Regions from separate parts of the Stenotrophomonas sp. YJH_SMC_123 genome, predicted to be linked through region 2. Evidence: predicted binding sites of a transcription regulator. Region 2 holds the regulator's gene; the other holds the start of a gene.

Region 1 (3,410 bases), on a different contig from region 2:
GTGTTGCCGTCCGGCGTGCGCACCCAGTTGGAGTTGCCCGGATAGCCGCCGCTGCCGCCGCCCTGGCCGTTGTTGGCCTCGGTGGCGCGCTCGCCGCAGTTGGCGTCGCACTTGCCGAACGGCTTGTTGCCACGGTCGGCGTTCCACTGCGCGTCGGTCAGGTACAGCATGTGGGTGTCGGTATACGGCGCGTACGGCAGGCCCTTGTCACCGGTGGTGGTGGCAAAGCCCAGCGAGTTCGGCCAGGTGTGCTCGCGGTTGTACTTCAGGCCACTGCCACTGCCGGCGCGATCGGTCACCTTGGCGTAGCTGTGGTTGCGATATGCATCGAGGATCCTGCCGGAATTGTTCGGATCCTCGTCGGCGATTTCCAGAATGGTCCAGGTACTGGTGCCCGAGCCGCTGTAAGGGTAGGCGGTGTGGCCCTTGATGGTGGCATGCAGCGAGCAGCGCAGCTGGCTGGGGCTGCTGGTGTTGACCTTGGAGTAATAGCCGGCCGGCACGCCCGGGTTGCCCGGGTCCGGATTGCCGCCGGTGCTGGCCACGGTGAAGGCGATGCGGCTGTCGGCGGCCGGGTGCGCGCCCTGCAGGTCGGTGATGCGCGCGGCGCGGATGTCGAAGCGGCAGGCCTCACCGGCCACCAGCGCAGTGTTGGTGGACAGCTTCACGCTGCGGCCGCTGGCCGGGAAGGTCAACGGCACGCTGCCGGAGGTGCCGCAGCTCAGGGCGAAGGCGCCACTGGCCAGGTTCACCGTCTCGCTGAACACCACTTCCAGGTCGGCGGCGGCCGGGAAGGTGCTGCTGCCCTGCGCCGGGGTGGTGGTGGAGACCGACGGCGGTGTGTTCGGGCCCGGGGTTCCGCCGCCACTGAAGGTCTGGCCGTTGTTGCAGCTGCCGAAGGTCTGCCTGGCCGACTCGGCCCAGGTGAAGTGGGTGTACTGGCTGCCGCTGCCGGTCAGCTGCAGCGAGGTGCCCGCGGCCGTGCTGTTGGTCTCGGCCACCGGGATGTTCTGGCTGGTCATGCCGGCGGCAGGGCCACCGGAGGCGGTGATGGCGCCCTCGTAGCTGAGGAACTGGACCACCTTGCCGCTGGCATCGACCAGGGCGATGCCGTCGTTGGGGCCGTTCTGGATGCCGTTGGTCGGGTAGTTGACCACGGCGATGGTCGCGCTGCCGCAGCCGGCGGCGGTGCCGGCCGGGACCGGGTTGTTGGCGTAGACCGCGGCCGCCGAAGGATTGCTGCCGTTGTAGAGGTAGAGGCGGTAGCCGGACAGGTCCTCGCCGGCGGTGGCGACCACTTCGATGGCTTCGCCGACGTCACCGGCGGCGGTGCTGTCGTCGTAGTGCAGTTCGTTGATGAAAACCTCGGCCTGGGCCGGCGCGGCGGCCAGTGCCAGCAGGCAGGCGGCGGCAAGCGGGGACAGCAATCGCATCGACTACTCCTTGTGATTGGGAATGCCTGACCGAGCCTAAGGCCGATCCAGTGACACTTTGTCGTAAATGAACGTCAGATATCTGACAGTGCGACGCTTGTCACCGAAATTGTCCAGGACCGACGCCTTGGCCGAGGCGCGCGGGCGGAAAAATTTTTTCATTCCGCCCTTGAAAGGGGGCGGCGGGGCTCCATCTCTGCCCTGCTCCCGACGTTGTCGGGTTTCTTCACGTGCGGTTCTGGCACTCGCCTGGGGTGAGTGCTAACATCGCCGGACTTTTTTAGACCAATCAATCACTTAAGAGGTCTCCTATGAGCATCAAGCCGCTGCACGACCGCGTTGTGGTCAAGCCGATCGAAGCCGACGAAATCTCCGCCGGTGGCATCGTCATCCCCGACTCGGCCAAGGAAAAGTCCACCAAGGGTGAGGTCGTGGCCGTCGGCCCGGGCAAGCCGCTGGACAACGGCAACGTGCGCGCGCCGTCGCTGAAGGTCGGCGACAAGGTCATCTACGGCCAGTACGCCGGCAGCTCGTACAAGAGCGAAGGCGTCGAATACAAGGTCCTGCGCGAAGACGACGTGCTCGCCGTCATCGGCTGAGCCCCGGCGCGACCTGTTTCAACCTGATCCCAAACTCCCAGCCGCCGGGCATCGTCCGGCGCTACCAATGAGGTAAATGCAATGGCTGCCAAGGATATTCGTTTCGGTGAAGACGCCCGTTCGCGCATGGTGCGCGGCGTCAACGTTCTCGCCAATGCCGTCAAGGCCACCCTGGGCCCGAAGGGCCGCAACGTCGTGCTGGAAAAGAGCTTCGGCGCGCCGACCATCACCAAGGACGGCGTCTCCGTCGCCAAGGAGATCGAACTGGCTGACAAGTTCGAGAACATGGGCGCGCAGATGGTGAAGGAAGTTGCTTCGCGCACCAACGACGATGCCGGCGACGGCACCACCACCGCCACCGTGCTGGCCCAGGCCCTGATCCGCGAAGGCGCCAAGGCCGTTGCCGCCGGCATGAACCCGATGGACCTCAAGCGCGGTATCGACAAGGCCGTCTCGGCCGCCGTCGCCGAGCTGAAGAACATCTCCAAGCCGACCGCCGACGACAAGGCGATCGCCCAGGTCGGTACCATCTCGGCCAACTCGGACGAGTCGATCGGCCAGATCATCGCTGACGCGATGAAGGAAGTCGGCAAGGAAGGCGTCATCACCGTTGAAGAAGGCTCGGGCCTGGACAACGAACTGGACGTGGTCAAGGGCATGCAGTTCGACCGCGGCTACCTGTCGCCGTACTTCATCAACAACCAGCAGTCGCAGACCGCTGACCTGGATGACCCGTTCATCCTGCTGCACGACAAGAAGATCTCCAACGTCCGTGACCTGCTGCCGGTGCTGGAAGGTGTCGCCAAGGCCGGCAAGCCGCTGCTGATCGTGGCCGAGGAAGTCGAAGGCGAAGCGCTGGCCACCCTGGTGGTCAACACCATCCGTGGCATCGTCAAGGTCGTGGCCGTCAAGGCCCCGGGCTTCGGCGACCGTCGCAAGGCGATGCTGGAAGACATGGCCGTGCTGACCGGCGGCACCGTGATCTCCGAAGAAGTCGGCCTGTCGCTGGAGAAGGCCACCATCAAGGACCTGGGCCGCGCCAAGAAGGTGCAGGTCTCCAAGGAGAACACCACCATCATCGACGGCGTCGGCGACAAGGCCAACGTTGATGCACGCGTGGCGCAGATCAAGACCCAGATCCAGGACACCTCCTCGGATTACGACCGCGAGAAGCTGCAGGAACGCGTGGCCAAGCTGGCCGGCGGTGTTGCCGTGATCAAGGTCGGCGCCTCGACCGAAATCGAAATGAAGGAAAAGAAGGATCGCGTCGACGACGCCCTGCACGCGACCCGTGCGGCCGTTGAAGAAGGCGTGGTTCCGGGCGGCGGTGTTGCCCTGGTCCGCGCGATCACCGCGCTGGCCGGCCTGAAGGGCGCCA
Region 2 (3,410 bases):
GGTGGGTCACGCACAGCACCTGGCGCTTCTCGCCAAGGGCGCGCAGCTTCTGGCCGACGATGTCCGCCACCGCGCCACCGATGCCGGAGTCGACTTCGTCGAACACCATGGTCGGCACTGCATCCAGGTCCAGCGCGGCCACTTCGATGGCCAGCGAGATGCGCGACAGTTCGCCACCCGAGGCCACCTTGCGCAGGGCACGCGGTGGCTGCCCGGCATTGGCCGCCACCAGGAATTCCACGCGCTCGGCACCCTGCGGGTCGGGCTTGCCGGCGTCCTGCGGTTCCAGCTCGATCAGGAACTGGCCGCCGCCCATGCCCAGCTCGGCGATGATGCCGGTGGTGGTGGCCGACAGCTCGGCAGCGGCGGCGCGGCGGCTGGCGGTCAGCAGCCCGGCCTGCACGCGCCAGGCCGCAGCGGCCTTGTCGATCTCGCCGGCGAGGCGCTGCAGGCGTTCGTCAGCCCCACGCAGCTGTTCCACTTCGGCGTGCATGCGCTCGCGCTGCGCGCCCAGCTCGTCCATCGGCACACGGTGCTTGCGGGCCAGGTCGTGCAGGCGGCCGAGGCGACGCTCGTTCTCCTCGAACTGTTCCGGGTCGGCGTCGAGGTCGTCATGCACGCGGTCCAGCAGCGACAGGGCTTCGTGCAGCTGGATCGAGGCGTTCTCGATCAGCCCGTCCACCTCGCCCAGGCGCGGGTCGTGCTCGATCAGGCGCGACAGCTCGTGGCGCACCTGCTGCAGCAGGTCCAGCGCGGAACTGCCGTCGTCGCCGTTGAGCTGGTTGCTGGCCGCCTGGCAGGCACTCAGCAGGGCGCTGGCGTGGGCCTGGCGACGGTGGCTGGCACCGAGTGCGGCAATCGATTCGGGTTCCAGATCCTCGCGGTCCAACTCGCGCAGCTGGTGCTCCAGGAAGCCGATCCGGTCACTGACGTCGCCCTGCTGCGACAGCGCCAGTGATTCATCGACCAGGGCCTGCCAGGCCGCAGCGGCGCGGCGCACCTGGCGGCGCTCGTCCTCGTTGCCGGCATAGGCATCCAGCAGGGCCAGCTGTGATGGGCGTGCCAGCAGGGCCTGCTGCTCGTGCTGGCCGTGGATCTCCACCAGCAGCGAGGCCAGGTCGGCCAGCTGGGCCAGGGTCACCGGGCGGCCGTTGATCCAGGCCCGCGAGCCGCCATCGGCACGGATCACGCGGCGCAGCTGGCACTGCTCCTCGTCGTCCAGCTCGTTGTCGGCCAGCCACTGGCGCGCGGCCTGCAGCTGGTCCAGCGCGAACTCGGCCGACAGCTCGGCGCGCGCGGCGCCGTGGCGGACCACGCCGCTGTCGGCGCGCAGGCCGGACAGGAAGCCCAGCGCGTCGACCATCAGTGACTTGCCGGCGCCGGTCTCGCCTGAAACCACGGTCATGCCTGGCCCGAACTCCAGTTCGGTGGCGCGGACGACGGCGAAATCCTTGATCGAAAGATGTCTGAGCATGGGTAAAGGGGTGTCAGCAGCCGCGCAACGCTAGCACGCGGGCGCGGGAGGTCCAATGACTTGCCAAGGTGATCCGCCGCCATTATCTAGTGTCCGTGTCTCACAGGTTGATTCCATGCACGGTTCTCCCGACCAGCTTGCCCCGCGTGCGCGCCATCTGCTGCGCACGCTGATCGCGCGTTACATCCAGGACGGTGAGCCGGTCGGCTCGCAGACGCTGGCGCGCGTGGCCGGGCTGGAGGTCAGTCCGGCCACCATCCGCAACATCCTGGGTGACCTGGAAGACCTGGGGCTGCTGGCTTCGCCGCACACCTCGGCCGGGCGCGTCCCGACCGCACATGGCTACCGGGTGTTCGTCGACAGCCTGCTGCAGATGCAGCCGCCGGGCGAAGGCGAGCTGGCCCGGCTGCGCCAGGAACTGGCCGGCGGCGGCAGCACCCAGGCCCTGCTTGGCAGCGCCTCGGAGCTGCTGTCGGCGATGAGCCACTTCGTCGGCGTGGTCAGCGCCCCGCGGCGCGAGCAGTTCGCGTTCCGCCAGATCGATTTCGTGGCGCTGGACGGGCGCCGGGTGCTGGCGATCCTGGTGTTCGCCGACAACGAGGTGCAGAACCGGGTCATCGAGACCCGCCAGGAGTTCGCGCCGGGCCAGCTGGAACAGGTCGCCAACTACCTCAACGCGCATTTCGCCGGCCTGCCGATGGCCGAGATCCGCACCCGCCTGCTGCTGGAACTGCGTGATGCCCGTTCGGAGCTGGAGCAGCTGCTGGCGCACAGCATCGAGCTGGCCGAGCAGGCCCTGCAGCCGGCGGCCGACGACATGCTGGTGGCCGGGCAGACCCGTCTGATGGGGGTGCAGGACCTGTCCGACCTGGAGCGGCTGCGCGAGCTGTTCGAGCTGTTCTCCAGCAAGCGGGAGATCCTGCAGCTGCTGGAGCGGACCATCCAGGCGCCCGGCGTGCGCATCTTCATCGGCGAGGAGACCGGGATGATGCCGCTGCAGGGCGTCTCGCTGGTCACTGCCCCTTACACGGCCAATGGCCAGGTGCTGGGCGTGCTGGGCGTGATCGGCCCCAAGCGGATGGCCTACGACCGGATGATCCCGCTGGTCCAGGCTACTGCCGATGTACTCGGCGCGGCGTTTTCGCCAGCCGGGCGCACTCCTGGAACATCCGACGCTTGAAACGCAGCATCCCGCCCACACTAGGGTGGGTGGAGGCGGAGACTGACCGCCAGGGACCCAGACATGAACCACGAACATCCAGATATCGAATCCCAGCAGACTGCCGCCGATGCGGCCGCCGCCGCCGGCGTCAACGACGAAGTGGAGCGCCTGCGCGCCGAGGTCGAGCAGATCAAGGCCGATGCGCTGCGTGAGCGCGCCGACCTCGAGAACCAGCGCAAGCGCGTTGCCCGTGACATCGAGCAGGCCCGCAAGTTCGCCAACGAGAAGCTGCTGGGCGAGCTGCTGCCGGTGTTCGACAGCCTGGATGCCGGCTTGAAGGCGGCCGGCGATGACCCGCATCCGCTGCGCGAGGGCCTGGAGCTGACCTACAAGCAGCTGCTGAAGGTTGCCGCCGACAACGGGCTGGTCCTGCTGGACCCGATCGGCCAGCCGTTCAACCCGGAACACCACCAGGCCATCAGCCAGGTGCCGGCCCCAGACGCCGCCCCGGGCAGCGTGGTGACCGTGTTCCAGAAGGGTTACCTGCTCAACGAGCGCCTGCTGCGGCCGGCGCTGGTGGTGGTGGCCGCCGACTGACCCCTCCAGGGCCGGAAGGCGGGAATGTCCCGTCACCCGGCCCGACGCTGAACGCGCCGGGCGACCGGAAACACAGCGTTCGGGAGATGGCTTGAATGTTCCACGAGCCTCCCCCACATCGTATTCATCCACCGGCCGAACGGCCGGACTGACCCCAACAAGCATCCTCAGGAGTCT

The links. Region 2 encodes HrcA, which represses chaperone genes, less so after heat shock. Its sites were predicted from a motif close to TTNGCACTCNNNNNNNNNGAGTGCNAA; they were not measured.
Region 1: the regulator HrcA is predicted to act here: its motif matches at 1,672-1,698, upstream of AC5P5W_RS08635 (co-chaperone GroES).

What each region holds. Positions count from the first base shown of each region.
Region 1 is NZ_JCAFRM010000003.1:111,603-115,012, reverse strand. It holds gene AC5P5W_RS08640 (endonuclease) at 1-1,433, opposite strand, end outside; gene AC5P5W_RS08635 (co-chaperone GroES) at 1,745-2,032, shown strand; gene groL (chaperonin GroEL) at 2,114-3,410, shown strand, end outside.
Region 2 is NZ_JCAFRM010000001.1:772,320-775,729, forward strand. It holds gene recN (DNA repair protein RecN) at 1-1,474, opposite strand, end outside; gene hrcA (heat-inducible transcriptional repressor HrcA) at 1,590-2,654, shown strand; gene grpE (nucleotide exchange factor GrpE) at 2,718-3,233, shown strand.